DNA from 3 places in the Pedobacter hiemivivus genome. Region 2 is predicted to be linked to each of the others. Evidence: riboswitches for the same ligand, from Rfam matches in the RefSeq annotation. Region 2 holds a riboswitch; each other region holds the start of a gene.
The links. A riboswitch is a leader RNA that binds a small molecule or an ion and turns the genes downstream of it on or off. The one in region 2 is predicted to bind S-adenosylmethionine.
Positions count from the first base shown of each region.

Region 1: it holds a riboswitch for S-adenosylmethionine, as region 2 does, so the genes downstream of both, metH (methionine synthase) here and FBD94_RS02575 (cysteine desulfurase family protein) in region 2, are expected to answer to the same signal.
Region 3: it holds a riboswitch for S-adenosylmethionine, as region 2 does, so the genes downstream of both, FBD94_RS18495 (O-acetylhomoserine aminocarboxypropyltransferase/cysteine synthase family protein) here and FBD94_RS02575 (cysteine desulfurase family protein) in region 2, are expected to answer to the same signal.

Region 1 is NZ_SWDX01000005.1:236,627-244,810, forward strand. It holds gene FBD94_RS14155 (S41 family peptidase) at 1-1,373, opposite strand, end outside; gene murQ (N-acetylmuramic acid 6-phosphate etherase) at 1,637-2,455, shown strand; gene FBD94_RS14165 (hypothetical protein) at 2,470-3,042, shown strand; gene FBD94_RS14170 (Bax inhibitor-1/YccA family protein) at 3,091-3,843, shown strand; gene FBD94_RS14175 (hypothetical protein) at 4,029-4,688, shown strand; SAM riboswitch class I at 4,807-4,916, shown strand; gene metH (methionine synthase) at 5,034-8,184, shown strand, end outside.
Region 2 is NZ_SWDX01000001.1:680,331-688,514, reverse strand. It holds gene FBD94_RS02590 (SusC/RagA family TonB-linked outer membrane protein) at 1-447, opposite strand, end outside; gene FBD94_RS02585 (FecR family protein) at 570-1,766, opposite strand; gene FBD94_RS02580 (RNA polymerase sigma factor) at 1,853-2,443, opposite strand; gene FBD94_RS02575 (cysteine desulfurase family protein) at 2,523-3,683, opposite strand; SAM riboswitch class I at 3,743-3,842, opposite strand; gene FBD94_RS02570 (HAD family hydrolase) at 4,027-4,689, shown strand; gene FBD94_RS02565 (hypothetical protein) at 4,708-4,977, shown strand; gene FBD94_RS02560 (GNAT family N-acetyltransferase) at 4,995-5,507, opposite strand; gene FBD94_RS02555 (DUF3943 domain-containing protein) at 5,658-7,055, shown strand; gene FBD94_RS02550 (alkaline phosphatase) at 7,134-8,184, opposite strand, start outside.
Region 3 is NZ_SWDX01000007.1:239,412-247,595, forward strand. It holds gene FBD94_RS18490 (homoserine O-acetyltransferase family protein) at 1-776, opposite strand, end outside; gene FBD94_RS18495 (O-acetylhomoserine aminocarboxypropyltransferase/cysteine synthase family protein) at 780-2,084, opposite strand; SAM riboswitch class I at 2,314-2,427, opposite strand; gene FBD94_RS18500 (trans-sulfuration enzyme family protein) at 2,577-3,704, opposite strand; gene FBD94_RS18505 (lipocalin family protein) at 3,820-4,305, shown strand; gene FBD94_RS18510 (NIPSNAP family protein) at 4,520-5,311, opposite strand; gene FBD94_RS26605 (DUF6965 family protein) at 5,304-5,513, opposite strand; gene mqnE (aminofutalosine synthase MqnE) at 5,664-6,857, shown strand; gene FBD94_RS18520 (histidine phosphatase family protein) at 6,859-7,470, shown strand; gene FBD94_RS18525 (menaquinone biosynthetic enzyme MqnA/MqnD family protein) at 7,480-8,184, shown strand, end outside.

The DNA.
Region 1 (8,184 bases), on a different contig from region 2:
ATGGAGAATGCAGACATATTTTGATCTAAGTAACTCGCATTATACCTATTGGCCAAGACATCATACACAAAGTCAAACAATATCTTTTTAGAAATTAGCTTACTGTAAAACCTATTGTACCCCATGGTATCTAACTTTACATAAATATCAGGCTGAATCCCCCCTCTGGTAAGGCTTTTATTCTTTACCGTATCTTTTGCACTATATATATTATCAGTAGTCAGCTCACCATCGTTAAAACGGTCGTCAATTTCATTCTTATAGGCCGTATAACCCTTTTTATACGATTTCTGGATACTTCTACCCAAAGGCGTGTAATAACGCGCTATGGTCAGGTTTAAAGCAGAGCCGTCACCAAAAGGAAATTGTTCCTGCACTAGCCCTTTACCAAAAGACCGGCGACCGATGATCACCCCTCTACCCCAGTCCTGTACCGCACCCGCAAGAATCTCGCTCGCAGAAGCTGAGTTTTCATTAATCAGGACAGCTAGCTTACCTTGTTCAAACTCTCCCCCACCCGAAGTGGTATAGTCTGTACGAGGCTCATGCTTTCCTTCTGTATATACAATCAACTTGTTCTCTTGCAAAATTTGGTTGGCCAAACCAGTAGCAGCACTCAGGTAACCACCTCCGTTATCTCGCAAGTCAAGAATCAGCTTTTTCATACCTTTTGACTTCAGTGTTTTTATGGCTTCTATAAAATCTTTGTCTGTATCTGCTCCGAACTTACTGATCCTGATATACGCCGTTTCTGGGTTTAACAGGTAGGCAGCATCGATACTACTCACTTTCACACGACTACGGTTAACAAAAAAAACCACCTGCTGCGTATCTTTAGGATGAACGATAGTCAACTTCACGGCAGTGCCCTTTTTACCCCTGATCCGTCCAATCATCTGTTCCCTTGGCAAGGCTTTACCACTCACCATAACCGTATCTATTTTCAGGATTTTATCCCCTTGCTTAATCCCTGCATTAAAAGCCGGGCCATCTTTTACCACATTGGTGACCAACAAAGTATCGTTCAGAATATAATATTCAATACCGATCCCCTCAAAATTTCCCTCTAACGCTTCGGTCAATTCATTAGCCTCAACTGCAGGAAGGTACATACTATGTGGATCCAGTTGATGCAGCAGGCTATCGATAGGTAAGTGATTTAATGAGTCGGCGTTAACTTCATCAACATAGTTTTTATTGATGATATGAATGATTTCATCTACTTTTTCAGTATTGTTATTGGCAAACGTTACTGGCTTTTGAAACTGATACCCTTGATCCTTCAAAAATTTATAGCCCAAAAACATTCCTACGATTAACGTAGTCGAATAAGTAAGGGCGATTAAGACATTAAAATGGGTATTCTTTTTCATAGATAAACGCTGCGTAAAGTTATAAAATTACCCAGTCAAATAATAAATTAAACTATGTTCATTTGCAATTGTTTAGCTTTTTGATGGAATTATTACAGAAGGTTCAGAATTAGGTATAAATTATATGGTTTTTGCGCTTAAATTTCTTGTTTAACAAGAAAATAACGAATTTTATAAATCTATCCTTTCAATACAATTACGAGTAAAAAAGAATGGATGGCTGAGTATAGCCATAAAACGAGATAAAAATACATAGAGAAAATATGATAAGAGTAACCGAGCAAGAGTCAAAGTACCACGATATCGACCAAATGTCGGTACTTGAAATTCTGAAAGGCATTAACGAAGAAGATAAACTTGTTCCACAGGCTGTAGAAAAAGCGATCCCGCAAATAGAGAAATTAGCAACCGCAGTAGCAGAGCGAATGGCTGATGGGGGTAGATTATTTTACATTGGAGCAGGTACAAGCGGCCGTTTAGGTGTGGTTGATGCATCAGAATGTCCACCAACATTTGGCGTTCCTTTTGACTGGGTAGTTGGCATTATTGCTGGTGGCGATACCGCGATTAGAAAAGCTGTTGAAAACGCAGAGGATGATGTTGATCAGGCATGGATAGACCTTCAAGAGTACAACATCAATGCTAAAGATTCATTAATAGGACTGGCAGCTTCGGGCACGACACCTTATGTCGTATCAGGCTTAAACACGGCTCGTAGCAAAGGAATCCTTACCGGATGTATCGTATGTAATGAAGGTGGCCCTATCGCTGCCGAAAGCGATTTCCCAGTAGAAGTGGTGGTTGGCCCCGAGTTTTTAACCGGATCAACCCGTATGAAATCTGGCACAGCACAAAAGCTGGTTTTAAATATGCTGAGTACCACGGTAATGATCAGATTGGGCCGGGTAAAAGGCAATAAAATGGTGGATATGCAGTTAACCAACCATAAACTGGTTGACAGGGGTACGCAAATGGTAATGGACGAACTACACATCGATTACGACCATGCCGCAGAGTTACTATTGCGTTACGGAAGCGTTCGCAAAGCTGTCGAAGCCAGTAGAGCAAATGATAACAAATAACTGCAAACAAGCATATGCACGAAATAGAACCTTATTATCTTTGGAGGGATGATTATATAGCAGCAGAGGATGAGCGTTCGCCCTTTTACAACACAGAGTATTCGGAGTTTTATTTTGACAAGCAGCTATACAACTACCTCATTCATCCACAATGGGATGATTTTGGGTCGGGTACTTTATACCTGAAAGTATTGTATGTGGACTATGATAGAAACTTCGCGATCATTGAGTTTATGGGCGAGTGGAACGATGCTATTGGCAATGACATTATGCTTTTAAAACGTGAAATTCTGGAACTGATGATGGATGAAGGCATCAACAAATTCATCCTTATTGGCGAAAACGTGTTGAACTACCATGCTTCTGATGAAGACAGCTATTATGAAGAGTGGTTTCAGGAAGTCGAAGATGGTTGGATTACCGGGATTAACTTCCAGGAACACGTCATCAATGAGTTCAAAAGCAATAACATTGACTACTACATTAACTTTGGTGGACAGCTTGACGATTTGGCATGGCGCACCTTAAAACCACTTCAATTCTTTAAAAAAGTTGAAGAAACCCTGACAAAAAGGCTTGGGGCATAGCTTTTGTATGATAGAAACAATTAGTACCTTTAAATAAATTAAAAACAAATGGATAACAAAAATAATTACGACTGGTCACAACAATCTGTTTTTGTAGAAAAGACAACGGCTGGAGTGGCTAAGAAATTCTTTGCTAATGTGTTCTTATGGATGTTTGTAGCATTAAGCTTATCAAGCTTTGCGGCTTACTATATGTCGAGCACACCTGAAATGATGACTTACCTGATCAATCAGGAAACTGGTAAAATGGGTATGTTAGGTTGGGTAGCAATGCTTTCACCACTTGGGTTGGTTTTATTGATGAGCGCCGGCCTTAACCGTCTTTCTTTTGGGGCATTAGTAGGCGTTTTCATCCTTTATTCTGTATTAACGGGGGTAAGCTTAAGCTTTATTCTACTAGCATACACCTCCGGTTCGGTATTGAGCTGCTTTATTGGTGCTGCCGGTATCTTCGGTATCATGGCCGTAATGGGCTATACTACCAATGTGGATTTAAGTAAATTTGGCCCAATCTTAATGATCGGTGTAGTAGGCCTAGTGATTGCCAGTGTGGTAAATATGTTCATTCAAAGTGCAAACTTTAGCTTGTTCATGGCCTTTATCGGTATCGCTATCTTTACGGCCTTAACTGCTTACGACGTTCAAAAACTGAAAAGAATAGGTGCTGGTTTAGAAGAAAGTGGTGCACAGATGCAAGATGCTGATACTAAAAAATTGGCTATCATGGGTGCTTTATCACTTTATCTTGACTTCTTAAACATCTTCATTTACTTGCTAAGAATATTCGGAGACAGAAGATAATACTTCTTTATATAACAACGAAGCCCCCTGACCTAAAATCAGGGGGCTTCGTTGTTATCATCTTTTTATGTGTTCCTCCTGCGCTATCTAGCTAAATAATTACACTAGCGAATACTGCACAATATAAAAAACGATTACATTAGCACCGGCAGTGTTAGGTACTGCCACAAAACACACCTACACAAATGAATTACAAAAAACTACTTATCCTAAGCTTAATGCTATGCATTGGCCTGGCAGGCAAAGCCCAAGAATTTCTTAGCGCCAAATTCACAATCGAAGATTATAAAAAGGGAGTCCAAGAAGTTGAACTAACTTATAACACTTTCATTATCGGCATTAGCCCTAAAGGAGAAATTGCCTTTATTGAACCTTTAAAAAGAAGCAGACCAAACCAATGGGATGACTTTGAGGATAATCCTGTACGTGGCTTAAAAAACCTAGGAAATTTAAAAGTTACCTACTATGATAATTTTGATAAAATTAAGGCTGGAAAGATCAAATCAATAGATGGAATCGCATTTGACTATTACGGCACGTTTGATATGCATGACCCAAAAGGCAGCTTAAAATCTATTGGAAAAATGGCCATCAATTACAATAACGTATTTGATATGCGTGAACCTAAGGGCACGTTTAAATCAATTGGCGACATCTCTATCAAGTACAACAATGTATTTGACAGGGGCGAGATCCAAGAAAGCCTGAAATCAATCGGTCCTGTTCAAATTACATGGTATAAGGAGGATGAAGAAAAGCACGGAAAAATAAGATCTATCAGAGGAAATACGCAGGCATTGTACGTTACCAAAGCTAAGTACCACAACAACAATAATCTTAAATAAACTACTGAAATACAGAATATAATTCTATTTCCAACAACAAACAGAAGGATTCATACAATTTTATATGCTTTACCCTCTGTTTTTTTGGAAATGATTTTTCTTTGTTGCACCTTTGTAAGGCTTATAGAGAAAGACGGAGGGATTAGACCCTGCGAAGTCTTGGCAACCTGTGCTTACAAGGTGCTAAATTCTACTGGAACCGAACCATTGATTCCGGAAAGATAAGTTGAATTCGTACAACACCTGAATTCCGAATAAGCTTTGTATGTAATGAGTTCGGCACTTGTTTAGGCTTTCGCCTCTATCAAAAATAGCTTATTACCTGCTCATATGATTTTTTGTTAAATGAACATTAGAGAAGAATTAGAAAAACGGATCCTAATTATTGATGGTGCGATGGGCACTATGATACAGCGATACGTTTTGACTGAAGAAGATTTTAGAGGCGAGCGCTTCAAAAATCACCCATGTGATGTAAAAGGGAACAACGACTTACTAAACTTAACCCGTCCCGACATCATTAAAGCGATACATACCGAATACCTAAAGGCCGGTACTGATATCATTGAGACCAACACTTTTAGCACACAGCGTATTTCACTGGCTGATTACCAGATGGAAGAACTGGATTATGAGATGAGCTTTGAAGGCGCTAAAATTGCTAAAGAAGCGGCAAATGAATTTATGGCGGCCAACCCCGACCGTAAATGTTTTGTTGCCGGGGCTGTAGGGCCAACCAACAGAACCTTGTCTATCTCTCCAGATGTAAATGATCCTGGTTTTAGGGCCATTACCTTCGATGAGCTGGTTGATGCTTATGATCAGCAGGTTCGCGGATTGGTTGATGGAGGCGCGGATCTACTGTTAATTGAAACCATTTTTGATACTTTAAATGCCAAAGCTGCCATATCTTCTATTAAAAAGTATGAGACAGAAATTGGCCGTAAAATAGAGATCATGATCTCAGGCACCATTACCGACGCCTCGGGAAGGACTTTAAGCGGACAAACCGCTGAAGCATTCCTAAATTCGGTGATCCACGCAAACCCATTAAGCATCGGGTTTAACTGTGCATTGGGGGCTAAAGACATGAGACCGCACATTGAAGAACTTTCGGCAAAAGCCCCTTGTTACGTTTCGGCTTATCCAAACGCAGGGTTGCCAAACGAGTTTGGTGCCTACGATGAAATGCCGCACGAAACGGCTCATCTGGTAGGAGATTTTATCCAGCATGGCTTTGTGAACATAGTTGGCGGCTGCTGTGGTACTACTCCAGATCATATCGGATGTATTGCTGCGAAAGCAAAAAATGTAGCCCCTCGTAAAATCCCACATATTAAACCTTATATGCGTTTAAGTGGATTGGAGCCGGTTACCATTACACCTGAAAGCATTTTCGTAAACATTGGTGAGCGTACCAACATTACCGGATCGCCAAAATTCTCTAAACTAATTCTGGGTGGAGATTTTGAAGCGGCCTTAACCGTTGCCCGTCAACAGGTTGAAGGTGGAGCACAGGTAATAGATGTGAACATGGATGAGGGGATGATCGATTCGGAAGCTTCGATGACGAAATTCCTGAACCTGATTGCTTCTGAACCTGATATTTCTAAACTACCAATCATGGTCGATTCTTCGAAATGGACTGTAATTGAGGCTGGATTAAAATGCTTGCAGGGAAAAGGAATTGTAAACTCGATCTCGCTTAAAGAAGGAGAAGAGAAATTTAAAGAGAGTGCCCGCAAAATTATGACTTACGGTGCTGCCGTAGTAGTAATGGCTTTTGATGAGCAGGGACAGGCTGATAATTTTGAAAGAAGAAAAGAGATCTGTAAAAGGTCATACGATATTTTAGTAGATGAAATCGGCTTTCCACCGCAAGACATTATTTTTGATCCAAACATCCTAACGGTTGCGACCGGTCTGGAGGAACACAATAACTATGCGGTAGATTTTATAAATGCGACCCGCTGGATTAAGGAAAATCTGCCTTACGCAAAAGTAAGCGGTGGGGTATCTAATATTTCCTTCTCTTTTAGAGGGAATAACACAGTTAGAGAGGCGATGCACTCTGCATTTTTATACCATGCCATCCAGGCTGGGCTGGATATGGGAATTGTCAATGCCGGAATGCTAGAGGTTTATCAGGAGATTCCACCTGAGCTGCTTGTACTGGTTGAAGATGTTTTGTTGAACCGTAGGGATGATGCGACAGAAAGATTGGTTGAATTTGCAGATACCATCAAATCTAAAGGAAAAGAGATTGTAAGAGATGAGGAATGGCGTAAAAATCCAGTTGAAGAAAGACTTTCTCATGCTTTAGTTAAAGGGATCATTGAATATCTGGATGATGATGTGGAAGAAGCCCGCCAGAAATACGCAAGGCCAATTCAGGTAATCGAAGGTCCATTGATGGATGGGATGAACATTGTAGGTGACCTTTTTGGTGCCGGAAAAATGTTTTTACCACAGGTTGTAAAATCTGCCCGTGTAATGAAAAAAGCAGTGGCTTATTTACTACCTTTTATTGAACAGGAGAAATTAGACAATCCTGATCAGGACCAGAACTCATCTGCAGGCCGGATCTTAATGGCCACCGTAAAAGGTGATGTACATGACATCGGAAAAAATATTGTAGGCGTTGTTTTAGCTTGTAACAACTTCGAAATCGTAGATATGGGCGTAATGGTACCTGCGCAGGATATCATTAAAAAAGCCAAAGAAATTAATGCTGATATTATTGGTTTAAGTGGCTTGATCACCCCTTCGTTGGATGAGATGGTTCATTTTGCCAAAGAAATGGAACGTGAAGGTTTTACCATTCCATTGATGATTGGTGGCGCGACAACTTCCCGGATCCATGCAGCCGTAAAGGTGGCACCAAACTATTCTGGTCCGGCGATACATGTTTTAGATGCTTCGAGAAGTGTAACTGTTGCTAGCACATTGATGAACAAAGACACCAGAGACGAATATATCTCTGGTATCAGGGCTGAGTATGATAAAGCACGTGAAGCACATTTAAACAAGCGATCTGACAAACGTTTTAAAACCATTGAAGAAGCACGTAAGGATAACTTTAAAATAGATCCGGCACTAGTGGCCCCTGCTCCTAAATTTACAGGAACCCAGGTATTTGAAAATTATCCTTTAGAAGAACTGGTACCATACATTGACTGGACACCATTTTTCCAAACCTGGGAACTTCGCGGAAGCTACCCAAGGATACTGGAAGATAAAGTTGTAGGTGATGAGGCCAAGAAATTATTTGCTGATGCACAGGCCTTGTTAAAAAGGATTGTTGATGAGAAATTGTTAACTGCAAAAGCAGTAATTGGTTTCTGGCCAGCAAATGCTGTGGGTGATGATATTGTATTGGATGTTGATGGTAAAGAGGTGGTGATCCATACTTTACGCCAGCAGGCAGAAAAAACCGCCGATCAGCCTTACTATGCGCTTTCGGATTTTGTAGCCCAAAAAGAGATAGGTGTACCTG
Region 2 (8,184 bases):
GATGCCATTACCGGTTTCTGCATCTATAACTTTACCTGTCACATTTACAGTCGCAAAAAAGCTGGTAACTTTGTCAAAAAATAGTGGCTCTTTTTTCTTAACAACAATGGTTTTATTGACCAGTTTATAAGTTAATTTTTGTGGTGTTAATACTTTATCCAGTACGACTTCCAATGGTGTGTTCTTGAATGAAGCATCTATTAGTTGTCTGTCGTTAACCTTCCCCTCTTCCCAAAATATATTGTAACCGGTCTGCTTCTTCACTTCCAGGAACAATTGCTTCAATGAAGCCTCTTTTTTATTAAAAGTTATCCTTTGTGCGAAGGTAGAAGCACTAACCTGTAGCAAGAAGGTGGTCATGATAAGTAGGATTAGCTTCATAATACGGAGTACTGAATTATTTATATAGGCAAAATGCCCAGATCTGTTTGGATCCTTAAATTTCATTACATTTGTTGTTTAGTGGTTTAGTTGTTATATGTGAATATGTCTCATCTGAATACCACTTATTGCCGGGGATGTTTGCCGCATTCCCGGTTTTTTATGGCATTCACTATAGTATAGTCAAATTATAGCATAGCGATTACCCTCCTTCCTTCAACTTTAAAGTGAACTGATCCTGTTGATTCTAATACTTCTAACAATTGGGATATATTTTTAAACCTGGACACTGTACCTCTGAAAGCCTGCGTTTTAAGTTCATTATTTTCAAACACCACTTCTACATCATACCAGCGCTCTACCTGCTTCATGATCTCTTTCAGCGTCTGACCAGTAAAAATAAAGGTGCCGTTTTTCCAGGCTACGGCTTCTTCAGTATCCACTTCAAAAACCTTCAATTGTTTACCTGCAACAACAGACTGTTGTCCGGGATTTAATACGACATCCTTAATACTGCTGTTGCCCATAAGGTCAGTAACGCGAACAGCACCTTCCAAAAGTGTCGTTTTAGTAGCTGCATCATCTGCATAACCTGTAATGTTAAAATGCGTACCGAGAACCTTAACTTCCTGCTTGCTTGTTTCTACTACAAAAAGATGCTGCTTATTTTTAGCCACCTCAAAATACGCTTCTCCATTCAATAATACCCTACGTTCTTTTTTACCAAACTGAACAGGAAATTTTAGAGATGAAGCGGCATTTAGCCATACCCTGGTCCCATCCGGTAATTCCACCTGATAAGTCCCGCCCCTTGGCGTACTTAATTTCACCTCATTATCTGGGGCAATTCCGTTACCAACCTGGGCTTGTTTTGAAGAAGCTACATCGGTACCATCGTTATAGGTTAATTTTCTTGCATCAATGACTACACCGGCTTTATTGTCGCTAAGCTGGAGTGTTTCCCCATTTGCGAGTGTTAGCACAGCTCTATTTTTTCCGGGGAGGATGTCTTTTGAAGTATTGGCTATACGTGAAGGTGTATTGGCAAAATAACTCGCATTAAAATAATATATACCTGCCGACAAAGCAATTATTAAACTGGCGGCAACGGCAAACCGTGGCCATAGTATTGTTTTTACTGTCGATTTTCTTGCTGCTTTAAATTGTGGTGTGCTGACGAGGTTTTGATAAAAAGAACCTATTTCTTCGGCTGTATAATTTTCCTCTGGACGGGTATTGTCCCAGATACCATCCATTGCAGCAAAAAGATCCTCATCGCGACCTCTAAGGTTAAAAAAACCAATCAATTCTGCATACTCCGATTGGCTGATGTTTCCATCTGCAAATTGCTGAAGTAAATTTATTATACGTTGCTTGTCCGCCATTTTTCACACTCCCTTTACATTGGGGTTATATTAGGCATTACAGGGCAAAACGAAATTAGGACTAGTCGATATGAAAATAAATATTTTTAACGTTTGAACAAGCCTGCTGTCAGGAGCAAAAAATAAGCTACATCTGATTGGTTGAAATGTGTCTTAAGCGTCTTTAATGCTGCTACAAGATGGTTTTTAACTGTATTACGGGAAAGATTAAGCTTTGCTGCAATTTCATCATAATTTAATCCCTCATATCTACTCATTCTAAAGATCAGTTGCTGCTGGGGCGGTAAATGGATCAGGGCGGCCTCTGTAAAACGCTGCAGATCTACTAGCAAAACTGCTTCTTCAGTATCATTGCTTACCTTTTCCATGTTCAACCATAACTGGTCAATTGCTTTCTGGGAAACTGCAATTTTCTGCAATACGTTAAGTGCAAGTCTTCTGGAAATGGTATATAGGTAGGGTGCAATGGGTAAATCTTCATTTAGTCTGTCACGATTTACCCATACACTGAGTAAGGTATCATTCACTACCTCTTCTGCCTGCTCTTTATTTTTTAGCAATCGGAAACAAAAACTGGCCAGTCTTTTGAAATTAAGTTCAAAAATTTGGCGGAAAGCAAATTCATCACCGGCTTTTAATGCAATAATGATGTCTCTTTCAGTCGACCCAATTGCCATCTCCTTAGCTTAACAATTTTTGTGCAAATACTTCCTTCATGAACTGCAATGTATACAAAGATAATATTAATTCCTTTTTTTATGGCCAGACAGTAGCGATTTCATTAACAATCTCTTTAGTAAAAAGATCAGCCAGCTTATCTGCAGCATAATCTATTTCTTCTGTTGTATTGTAACGGCTAAATGAGAACCTGATCGTTGTACTATCTGCCTCCGACCCCAAAGCACTTAACACATGAGAAGCTTTACCCGACCTGCTGTTGCAGGCACTGCCTCCAGAAGCACAAATGCGATGTTGGTCCAGGTATACCAAGGGTGACACCTCGTTTTCTGGAACCGATACACTTAAAATAGTAGATAAACTTATGGCCTTATCCCTACAATTTCCATTAAATTTTATCCCAGGAATTTTATTATTGAGTTTATAAATCATCCTTTCCTTCAAATTGCTAATGTAATTTTCATTGAAAGATCTGTTGCTATGCGCCAATTCCAGTGCCTTTGCCAACCCAACTATACCCGCTACATTTTCAGTTCCGCTACGCTGACCTTGCTCCTGAGCACCACCATTTATAAATGATAACAATGGGTCCTTAGACCGCTTATACAAAAAACCTATTCCTTTGGGGCCATGAAACTTATGCGCTGAACCGACCAGAAAATCTGCTTTAAGTTTTTGTGTATCATAGGTATATTGTCCCATTGTTTGTACTGTATCGGAATGAAAAATTGCATCATAATGGCTACAAACATTCGCGATTTCATCGATAGCATTGAGGTTACCAATTTCATTGTTTCCATGCATTACGGAAACAAAAGCCCTTTCATTTGCCGCCAACAACTGGTCAAGGTGAGAAATGGACAGGTTTCCTTTTTCATCGTGTTTTAGATAAACCAACCTAATCTCCCCATTACGTTCCAATACTTTTAAGGTCTTTAATACCGCATGATGTTCAAAATGTGTGGTGATGGCCAGTTTAATCCCATTACTCCTGATACCTGATAAAATTGCAGTATTGTCGGCCTCTGTTCCACCAGAAGTGAATACAATATGCTCGGGACTGGTGTTCAAAATATCAGCAATTAGCGTGCGGGACTGGGCAATGGCAGCACGTGTTTGCCGCCCCAGGTAATGTGTGGAGGAAGGATTACCATAATTTTCAAAAAAATAAGGCTCGATGGCCTGGAAAACTGCTTTACTTAATGGTGTGGTGGCTGCATTGTCTAAATAGATTCTCATATCCGTTCTTGTTTTATTTAAATAAATAACACTTATCCGGATAGCATTGAGCTGAAACGATCTTATCTTTCCATTAAAAATGGAAGGAGTTAGCACCTTGTAATGTACAGGTTGCCAAGACTTCAAAGGGCCTTTTCCCTCAGTCTTTCTGGATAAGTGTAATAGACTACAAAAATAGTATACTTTTTTCATAAATACTACTTATTTAGTAGAATATATTTTATCTTAGCCAAAACTTTAGATATATGGTACATCTCTAAGTTTTGTTCAAAATAAGGCCAGACTGGATGGTCTGGCTTTATTTATATGCTGCAATACGAAGAAACTTCGTTAAATTTGCCTAATGAACAATGAGATTGCAGTTATATTTGATATGGATGGCGTAATTTGCCACACAAATCCTTACCACTCCCTTGCCTTTCGTGAGTTTTTTGCCGCAAGAGATTTAGCCCCTACTGATGAAGAATTTGCCGAACACATGTTTGGTAAAAGCAATAGTTATATCTTAAGTCACTTTTTTAAACGTCCCGTTGCCGGAGCCGAGCTATTGGAAATGGAACAGGAAAAAGAGGGATTGTTCCGCAAAATTTACGAGCCTTATGTTGAGCCAATCACGGGGATTGTGGAATTTATGTCGGATTTAAAGCAAAATGGTGTAAAACTAGGTGTAGCCACTTCAGCTCCTTATGCCAACCTGGAATTGATTCTGAGCAAAATTGACATCCGCGAAAAACTGGGTTCGATCATGGCCAGCGAAGATGTGAAAAAACACAAGCCAGATCCAGAGGTATACCTGAAGTCGGCCGAAAATCTAAGTGTAACTCCTGATCAATGTCTGGTATTTGAAGATTCCTTTTCGGGTATCACAGCGGCCTTAAATGCCGGAATGCGTGTGGTTGGCGTACTTAGCTCTCATACCAAAGAAGAACTACCTCCTTGTAATTTATACATCGACGATTACACCGACTTATCTTACAATAAGATCATTGAACTTTTCAATTCATAATACCAGCTACTACTTACCATGGAAGATGAAAACAAAAATCCTTACGTCCAATTTAACGCACAAATCCTTAAGGATTGGAAAGACAATGGTGTAGATTATATCAAATTGGTTGAGCTGGTGACCGACTTACCCGTTAAATTTTTCGAGCTAGTCCCCAACTCCGAAATCCCTGACGCTGGTGAAACGATTTACCATATCGATTCAGAAGACATTACCGAGCTTTTAGAACCTTTAAAACACGTAAAATTTTTAGTGCACGAAATCTATCTGGAAGAAGACGAAGACTAGCTTCTGAAAAAGCGTCGCTAGTTCAACTTAATCTCAAATAAACTGAATGTTCCTTTCGCATAGTGCAAAGGCAAACCAACAGTATTGGTTAATTTTGTTACGCCGAGGTAAGTGAAACCACAGCTCACATAATAATTATTCAGCTTCTCATTCCCTGCTCCTGTATCCATTCTGATATAGGATTTTTGCTTTTCCACTGCATAATTTTTAACCCATCCTACGATATGCTTTACAAAATGCATTCCTCTAAATTTAGGATTGGTAGCAATGCGGTGTATATATACTGCAGGGTCTTTATCTTTTTCTTCCCAAATCAGAGGATCACTTAAAGTTAAAGTAAATACACAGGCCATCTCCCCATCTACAACAATCTGCCACTGAAGGTCATCTTTGATTGTCTGTGCTACCATAGCCCTTTCAAATCCCAACCAATTGATTGATCCAACTACTTTTTGGTACGCCGTAGCGGCATCATACAATTCAAATATCGCGTCTATATCTTGATCGGTACTTTTTATAACTTCCATCATCTCCTTATTTGTTTCTTACAAATCTATGCAGCTTTGATAAACTATAACAGCTACAGAAATAAAATATTTTAGGGTCACAGATGTTCCAATATTGAACAAACAAACTGCGCATTCGGGTGTTACAATTTTTGCAATACTTGTTGCTTGACCATGATAGGGAACCTTCATTTCAAAACGATACTGCTCCTCATTTTTCTATGTATTTCTGCCCCTATTTTTGCTCAAATTTCATTTTATAATCAACATTATCATAGAGATTCTCTAGCCAGAGGGCCAATCACAGAAAACCCTGTTCAAAAAAGGTTTGCCCGTGCCGCGTTGCTACTCTCAGCTACAGAAGTACTACCATGGATCTACGACAGACATATAGATAATGCTGACTTTGCTAAAATCAGCTTCAAAAGCATGGGGAATAACTTAAGGCCCAGCAGCTGGGCATGCGACATTGATGGATTTGCCACCAATCAATTGAGCCACCCCGCTCATGGCAGCATATTTTTTAATACTTTCCGCTCTAACGGCTACAGCTTTTGGCAATCCATTCCAGCTACAGTTGCGGGCAGTTACATTTGGGAGACTTTCGGAGAAAATCAGGCACCATCAACAAACGACTTCCTAAATACCTCTTTCGGTGGCGCTATTATTGGCGAAATGGTTCACCGCCTGGCGGGAAAATTAATTAATAACCGCAGTAGAGGTTTCAGAAGGCAGGTTAATGAAACCATGGCCCTATTGATTAATCCAGGCAATGGATTTAACCGACTCCTGGACGGAAAATGGGGGAAAATACCAGACCCAATGGATATGGATTCTTCAAAAATAGATTTAGAGATCGATGCAGGTCTAAGGAATTTTAACATGAACGATCGAAATACCCGCTTTAGAGGATATGGCCGTATCAAATTATTATATGGTAGTCCCTTCGAGAATTATAAAATCCCCTTTAGCACCATCACCGTTAATGCGGAGGTTGGAAAAGACGATAGCACTTTTGTAAACTCAATCAACCTTTTTGGTTCCATCAAAGGATGGCCGGTTGGTAGAAGCAACTACTCCAGACATATCATAGTCCTGACTGCTAATTACGACTACATTTTTAATCAAGCTTTTTCTTACAGCGGACAAAGTATTAAATTCAGTTTATACTCAGAATTTGGTGTAAAACGTAAAAACAGGATGAATACTTCCGTAGGTGTTGGCCCAATATTGCTGGCAGCCATTCCCGAGAAGTATATATTCAACCGTAGAAACTACGATTATTGCTCCGGGTTTGGCTTTAATGCCAATGCTGAAATCAATATCAATAATATTTTCTTTTATGGCATGACCTATAACAACGGGTTCTTTTATACCTGGAATGGAAATACATCCAGCTTTTTCTTACAAAGTCTTTCTGGCGAGTTGAGATATCGGTTTCTCCATAATCTTTCTTTTTGCACTGAACCCGGATATTTTGTCTTAAGGGAAAATTATAAAAGCAACGAACGGGTAACCAGAACCTATCCGTATTTAAAAGTCGCTGTGAAATATAACATTAGTATTCAATAGCGATAGCCTAATGATTGTTAGAAACAAAAAAGGTGCCCATACTTGGACACCTTTAGCAAACAGGTAATACCTGAATTCTTATTTTAACAATTCTAAAACCTTATTAGGAATCTCGAAATTTTGCAGAAATCCGGTAAACCTATCGGCTCCAGGACCATAGCTCAATAATGGAACTGGCAAGCCAGTATGGTCAGTAGTAGTATAGGTACTCACCACTGTTCCCGTTTTATAATTACCATCCAATACAATTAAGCCACCAGTTTCGTGATCTGAAGTGATAATAACCAGCGTTTCGCCATTTTTATCAGCAAATTGTAGGGCTTTACCGATCACTCGGTCAAAACTCAGGTACTCATCAATGGTGATCTTTAGTTTATTGCTATGCCCACCCTGGTCAATCTTTGCACCTTCAACCATCAGAAAAAATCCTTTCTTATTGTCGCTAGATAACAGTTTTAAGCTCTCATCAAAAGCATGTTCAATCATCCTGTAATTCTCTTCAGGGCGATCGGTATCAAAACAAAGTATTTTCTTATTTTTAGCCTCTTTAGGGAGGTTACCAACACCTTTATACACTTCAAAGCCACCTGCTTTAACACGGTTTAAAATGGCATCATTGTTCGCGCCAAAAGCATCATGGTAGCCGGCAATAACCAGTGCGGCAGGGCTTCGGCTCAGATCAGCAGCGATGCTATCACTCTGATCACGCTCGGTTCTATGCGCAAAAAAAGTTGAAGGTGTAGCCCCGGTCACACGGTCATTACTTACAATGCCCGAACGGACACCTATTTTAGCCAGTCGCTCCGGCAAATTCGGCACCTCCTTACCATTAACGTCCATCCCGATATAGCGATTATTGGTTTTTTCGCCTATCGACATGGCGCTACCGCCAGCTGCAGAGTCTGTAGTGTAATCATTCGCAGCAGAGGTATTTGAAAAACCTACATGCTTGATATTTGTTGCATTCAAATACCCACCATTAGCAGTTGCTGCAGCCCAAAAAGAGGAGAATCCAGATCCATCGCTAATCAGCAAAATCACGTTTTTAGGCTTAACCTTTCCGTTGTCACTCTTATAAGTAGGCTGGTAAATGCTGTGCTTTGAAGTTGCAGTATAATTATTACTTGGA
Region 3 (8,184 bases), on a different contig from region 2:
ATTACTTTACTTAGGTACCAGTAGCTGTAAGCATTAAAGCGCTTGCAAAGCTTTTCTCCCTGGTAATTCTGATAAGAAGAAGCTCTAAAGTTACCCGTCTTATCATTTACACTTTCCAGCTGAGTAGCTGTATAAGCATCGTAAGTTCTGTATGACAATAAGGCGATACTTCTGGCCACTTTTAATCCTTTTAGACCACCATCAGGCTTTTGTGCGTAAAAACTACGGTCGGTGCTAATGGCTAAGCGCTGACTTTCATTAAATGCGATACCCCATGGAGAGTGAACCGCGTTTGTGGCTACCAGGATAAGGTTCTCAACGATTCCTTGATCCATAATTGCCCATTCCACAGCCTGCTGTCCGCCCAAAGAGCCACCTATCAATACTTTAATGTGCTGAATACCAAAATGTGCAGCAAGCAAGCGGTGCGCCGAAACCTGATCCCTCACCGTAAGTTCGGGGAAGGAAAGGTAATAAGGTAATCCCGTTACCGGGTTTTCACTTAAAGGATTGGTGCTACCATAATGCGAGCCCAATACATTGGCGCAGATGATAAAATGCTCTTCAGGATTAAATAAGGCGTTGTTGCCAAATAATCCTTTCCACCAATCCAATACATCAGAATTGGCAGTAAGTGCATGGCAGGCCCAAATTACATTATCCTTTTTGGCATTCAGTTTACCATAAGTTTGATAGGCAATTTCAAGCTTACGGAGCTTCTTGCCACTTTCAAGCTTAAAGGTCTTGGTGTAATTATATGTGGATATTGTACTCATTACTTATTTTTTTATAGCAGCAAAAGCTTGTTCAAAATCGGCTTTGATATCATCGATATGCTCGATACCAACAGATACTCTCAATTGATTAGGGGTAACACCAGCGCTAATTTGTTCTTCTTCGCTTAATTGCTGATGGGTAGTTGCTGCAGGTTGTATGATTAGTGTTTTTGCGTCTCCAACATTGGCCAGATGACTTACCAAATTAAGGCTGTCGACCAATAAAGTAGCTTTTTCTTTAGCGCCATGTAATTCGAAAGACAATACAGCACCAAAGCCATTTTGCAAGTACTTTTTAGCATTGGCATGGTATGGACTGCTTTCCAAGCCTGGGTAGTTTACGCTTTTTACAGCCTCATGGCCTTCAAGCCAGGTCGCTAATGCAAGTGCATTGTCAACATGACGTTGTACACGTAGTGACAAGGTTTCTAAGCCTTGCAGCAGTTGGAAGGAGTTGAAAGGAGAGATGGCAGGACCAAAATCTCTTAAACCTTCTACACGGGCACGAATGATAAACTGGATATTTCCGAAAGGACCATCATTTCCAAACACCTCATTAAATACCAATCCATGGTAACCTTCAGATGGTTCAGTGAATTGACTGAATTTGCCATTTCCCCAGTTGTAGTTTCCACCATCTACGATTACACCGCCAATGCTGGTTCCATGTCCGCCAATCCATTTAGTCGCAGATTGAACTACAATGTGTGCACCATGCTCCAATGGTTTAAACAGGTATCCTGCGCAACCAAAAGTATTGTCTACAATTAAAGGCAAATCATGTTTGTTGGCAATAGCTGATATCTTTTCGAAATCAATGATGCTATAAGCAGGGTTACCTATACTTTCCAGGAAGATTGCTTTTGTATTGGCATCAATTTTAGCTTCAAAATCTGAAGGATCATTGCCATTGGCAAATTTAACTTCAATACCTAAGCGTTTAAAGCCAACTTTAAACTGGTTGTAAGAACCACCATATAAGTGAGATGAGGAAACGAAGTTATCGCCAGCTTCTAAAATGTTGTTTAATGCAATAAATTGTGCTGCTTGTCCAGATGCTACTGCTAAGCCTGCTACACCACCTTCAAGGGCTGCTACACGTTTTTCAAATACATCCGTAGTCGGGTTCATGATCCGGGTGTAGATGTTTCCAAACTCCTTCAGGGCAAATAGGTTTGCACCATGTTCAGAGCTTTTAAATCCGTAAGAAGTAGTTTGATATATAGGTACAGCTCTGGAACCGGTTGTTGGATCGATTACCTGACCTGCGTGTACTTGTAATGTTTCAAATTTATGAGAAGCTGACATATTGTGTTTAATTTATATGGTGTAATTAATTTCTTAGGAGGATACCCACAGGCATAAAAAGGCATGAAAGTATATAGTAGTTTAGCGTACCCCTAAAGGGCCTTCCGGATGGATTACAAGAAATGCAAAAGGAAGATTTAATGATTATTGCATGCAACAGCACATACACATGGTAAGTGGCGGGCAACAATAATGATTAAGATTAGAAGTAATAGTTTTCATACGTTTAAATTTATCTTTCCAAACGGCACCATGCCGGCTGGTCAGGAATTGGCACCTTCTCCATTTTGGGAGGGTTGCCAGTGGGTCAAAGAGCCTGTCTCTCGCCACTTCTTTATAAATCAAACCTTGAATTAAGAAGGTTGACTTGATTAGCTTTCGCTAAATAATAATTCAAATGTAGGCGTAACTTACAAAATATCCAAAATTTAATTCTGAATACTTTGTAAGTGTCTAATATTTAGTGATATAAAGTTATTTGTTTGGTTCGTTTTATAACTGTTTCACTGCTAAAGCTTGCTCGAAATCGGCAATTAGGTCGTCTATATGCTCAAGGCCTACGGAGATCCGAATTAAATTCTGTGGGGTTTTGGTGTCTGGACCCTCTACAGATGCGCGATGCTCTATTAAGCTTTCAACGCCACCAAGGCTGGTTGCCTGTGCAAATAGCTTTACCTGATTTACAATTCTACGTGCTTCTGCAGCCCCACCTCTAACAAGGATAGATAGCATCCCCCCAAAACCACTCATTTGTTTCCTTGCAATCTCATGTCCAGGGTGAGTAGGTAGTCCGGGATAATATACAGTTTCAACTGCAGGATGATTTTGAAGGTAAAGGGCTAGTGCCATTCCATTTTCACAATGTCCGCGCATTCTATAGGACAATGTTTTAATACTTCGAACCAGTAAGAAGCAGTCGAAAGGAGAAGGAACTGCTCCGCCAATCTGTTGTATGTTTCTGATCTTTTCCCAGAACTCATTTTTCTCAGCGGTAATCAAAACGCCACCAAGCACATCACTATGGCCACCAATGTATTTGGTTGAAGAGTGCATCACGATATCGGCACCCAGCGCAATTGGATTTTGCAGGCAAGGAGAGGCGAAGGTGCTATCGCAGGCCAATATCAATCCATTTGCTTTACTTATTTCGGCTATAGCGGCCACATCAGTGATCTTTAACAAGGGGTTGGATGGTGTTTCTGTCCAGATCATCACGGTATTTGGTTTGATGTGCTGCTTAATCAATTCAATATCTGTGAGGTCGATGAAGTCAATAGATAAGGTGTCGGCAAAAATGGTCTGTAGTTGTCTTTTAAAGCCCCAATACATATCGTCGGGCGCAATGATATGGCTTCCGGGCTTAAAGGCTTGGAAAACGGACATTCCAGCAGTATTTCCGGAGGAGAAGGCGCAGGCATCAGCTCCTTTTTCTAACTCAGCAATAGTGTTTTCAAGAGCAGATCTGTTTGGGTTGCTGACTCTGCTGTACATGTGTCCACCAGAATATCCACCATCTTCATTTCTTAAAAAAGTTGTAGATAAATTTATCGGTGGTGTAACATCTTGTGTGCTGATGTTATATAAATTTCCGGCATGTATTGCTAAGGTTTCTGCTCTCATTATTATGGGGTTAAATACTAAATAATTGCGTTAAGCGATGATCAGGTTAAAGGTAAAAATTATTATGCTGAAGTTTTGGCAAGATTTATGTATTTAAAAAGTAAAAATACTTGATATGAAAAGAATATTCCTGATAGCAGCCATTTTTTGCAGTGCAATAATGGTGTTGCAAAGCTGCTCGCCAAAAGGTGCAGCAACAACTCAACCCGTAAGAAGAGGTGACATAACCGGTAACTGGGTTTTAAATGATATTACATTTGATGGGGTTCCACAAGCTTCTGTTAAATCGTTGTTTGGTGAATCATCGTACAAGTGTTTTGTGGGTAGTACCTGGAGATTAACCAATAGTGGTAATGGTAGTTATACATTAGGTGGTGAATGTGGTGCTAAAATGCAAACTATTTATTGGTCGGCTAGTCCTAAAGACGATACTTTCCAATTTAAAAAACTGTATGAAGGTGATAAAGCTAAAAATGTAACAGAAGGTTATAGATTGGTGATCGCATCTGCTAATGGCGATGGTATGGTGATTAAAACGCCTGTAGAATATGGTAGTGGAACGGCTTATATAGTGTTGAATTTCGCTAAGGCTCAAAAATAAAAATAACCGTTCTCTTCAAGAGCTGCATTGCTTCGCTGAAAAAGCGAAGAACGCTATGCTCTTTCGGAGAAGATAATTTTTCTGATCACAAAGAGCAAAGAGTACTGTGTAAACACAAAAAAAGTACAACATTAAAAGGGCACAAAAAAAAGGAACTTACTTTGGTAGGTTCCTTTTTTTTATGCTTGCTTTTTAAAGTATTATTTTAGCTCTCTTAAATGTCGGAGTAATCAGTTGGTGTGAGGAAGCGCGTATCGTTTTTAGATACATTGTTTTGGTATTCAGGCATAGATTTCAGTTTCAGCCAGTATTCGTCTTTTCCAAATGTTTTCCAGTGTTCATCACGGTCAGCTTTATTTTCAAAGGTTGTCAGGTACATAAGGTTAGGCATTCTGCTTCCAGAGACTACTTCAGCATAAAAGACAGCGTTAAAATTAAGTCTTTTGAAGAGACCGATTTCACCGCCTTTATTGAACATCTCAACTTTGTTTTTATAACGCTTTTCAGTTGGACCTTCGTAGCTACGGAGTTCGTAAACACGATCTTTTTTGGGGGCGCTTAATTTTGGTGTGTTGAACTTCGGACTACCTTCAAAAGCATTAAGTAGGATGCTTTCTATTCTTTCGTAAGGAGCATCGGTGTGTAGCGCATCCAGGTAGCTTTTTCCTTCGTTCCTGAATTTGAGGTCCTTTTCAAGGGCGTTTTCAGTCTTAGTGAAATGCGTGTAAGAATTGAAGGGGATAAAAACATAAATCAGTTTTTCACTATTCTCAGTCCCTTTTGTGTCTGTATTTTGCAGGGGCTTAAAAACACCTACATTGGTTATTCCGGCGCGATGCAAAGCTGGCAGGTAGGCCGTTTTTAAAAAATCATCCACTGTTTTCTCTTGCTCGCTACTTTTTAAATGGTAGACTTTTATTTGGTAGAAATCTCTGCTGCCATTATTTGCATAAAGATAGCTAATGGGCATTAGTAAGGCGAGAAAGAGGATGGATAGTTTATTCATGTTGACTTTCAATAAGTTCTTTGATTTTTATGAGACGGTCGTAAAAACATTCGAAGGGTCTTACGTTTCCGTGTATTTTTAATAGGGTGATGTGAGTGTCGATGCACTGGGCTACATTGTTTAGCTTGGTGCCTGGATAAAGTTCTAGTGACTGGGGTAAATCTATTCCTGAAAAATGGGCTTCTAGTTCGTCAATTGTCATGTTGCAAATGTAGCCAAATATTGAGATTCTTTAACGTATGTATTTCCTTTTCTGAAGAGAAGCTCTTTTACATAATACTGACAGGTAAAATCGGTTAAAAAAAGAGGTATCTAATGATTTTATACTATTTTTGCTCATTATACATCATAAATGGATACGACTTCAAAACTTGCTTTGATCTTAGCTGATGCTGATCTTTCAGCAGAACTAAAATCAATAGCCCTCAAAGTTCAAAATAAAGAAAGGATTACATTTGATGAAGGTGTTTACCTTTATGAACATGGCGAGCTAGGTTATCTTGGTGTTCTGGCAAATTATATCCGGGAACAACGACATGGCGACAATACTTATTTCAACCGTAATTTTCATATCGAACCTACAAATGTTTGTGTATACGATTGTAAATTTTGTTCTTATTCGCGTCTGATTAAAGAGCGTGAATCAGGATGGGAGATGAGTGTAGATGGTATGATTGATGTATTGAAGAAATACGACAATGAGCCAGTTACCGAAGTGCACATTACCGGTGGTGTAGTGCCAAAGCAAAACCTGGAGTTTTATAGCGATTTTTTTAGAAAAGCAAAAGCACATCGTCCTGATCTTCATATCAAAGCCCTTACTCCGGTAGAGTATTACTATATCTTCAAAAAGGCGAAGCTAAGCCATTATGATGGTATGAAATACATGCAAGAGGCTGGTCTGGATTCGATGCCAGGTGGAGGTGCCGAGATCTTTCATCCGGAGGTGAGGGAGAAGATTGCGCATGATAAATGTAATGCAGAGCAATGGCTTGATATACACGAGCAGGCGCACAAATTGGGTATGAAAACCAATGCAACGATGTTGTATGGACACATAGAACAGTTTTGGCATAGGGTAGACCATATGGAACGCCTGCGTCAACAACAAGACAAAAGTGGGGGCTTTCAGGCATTTATACCACTTAAATTTAGAAATCAGAACAACCAGATGGACAATGTACCAGAGGTTTCAGTGATTGAGGATTTGAGGAATTATGCCATTGCCCGTATTTATATGGATAATTTTGATCACATCAAGGCTTATTGGGCGATGATCAGCAGGCAAACCGCACAGCTATCCTTGAATTTTGGTGTAGATGACATTGATGGTACCTTAGACGATACCACTAAGATTTACTCTATGGCAGGAGCAGAAGAGCAAACCCCAGCTATGAATACCCAGGAACTGGTAAACCTGATTAAACAGGTAAATCGTAAGCCGATTGAACGGGATACTTTATACAATGTGGTAACTGACTATACCAACGTTGTATTTGAAGATGAAGCGAAACCACAATATTATAAATTGCCCGTAATCAATTAAAATGGATAAGGAAATATACATCATCAGGCATGGTGAAACCGATTTAAATAAACAAGGAATAGTACAAGGTAGAGGGATCAATAGCGATCTGAATGATACCGGAAGGGCACAGGCTGCTGCATTTTATGCTGCTTATAAAGATGTGTCTTTTGATAAGGTATATACCTCTAAATTAAAGCGTACGCATCAAACTGTTAAAGGTTTTATTGATGCAGGAACGCCGTGGGAACAACTTGCTGGATTGGATGAACTTGCCTGGGGTGTGTGGGAAGGTAAACCCAATGATGAAAATGCCATTACTGCTTTTAAAGGCATAGTGGAGCAATGGGATGGCGGAGATTACGATGCCCATTTTGAAGGTGGCGAAAGTCCGAATGATGTGCTGTTGCGTGAAAAAGAAGCGCTTAAGGTTATCAAAAGCGCAACCGACGAGAAAACCATTTTGATCTGCATGCATGGTCGCGCAATGCGCCTGTTTTTATGTTTGTTGACCAATATGCCGATCTCCGAAATGACTTCATTTCCGCATCAAAACACTACCCTATATAAAGTTGAACTTACTGGTGATCAATTTGTGATTACCGAGTTTAACAATACTGATCATTTAAAATAGCATTTACTGTTGAATAAGATTAAAATTTCTGCCGTTTCCTATACCAATACCAAACCTTTTATTTACGGAATTGAACATTCAGCCTTATTGGATCAGATCGATTTGAGCTTAGATATTCCTACAGATTGCGCTGCTAAATTAATTGATGGACAGGTGGATATCGGATTAATTCCTGTAGCTGCAATTCCTCATGTACCCAATGCCAACATTGTTGCCGATTATTGTATCGGATCTGTAGGCGCGGTAAATTCTGTGTTCATCTTTAGTAAAGTACCAGTTGCCGAAATCAAGACGGTAAGACTGGATAGTCACTCTCGGACCTCTAATAACCTGGCTAAGGTTTTATTGAAGTTTCATTTTAAACAGGCCGTAAGCTACGTTACAGATGAGCCCATTGATGCAGATGCAATTGTTTTAATTGGCGACCGCACTTTTGGCAGAAGGGATGATTTTCCATTTGCCTACGATATGGGTGAGGAGTGGATGAATTTTACCGGTCTGCCTTTTGTTTATGCAGCATGGGTAGCCAATAAAGCTATTCCGCAAGGATTTATTAATGATTTTAATCAGGCACTGGCTTTTGGCTTGTCTAAACGCAAAGAGCTGCTGCTGGACTTGCCTAAACTTGATAACTTTGATCTGGAAGATTACCTGTTGCATAAACTTGATTTTGAGCTAACCGACAAAAAGCGCGAAGCCCTGGCTTTGTTTTTA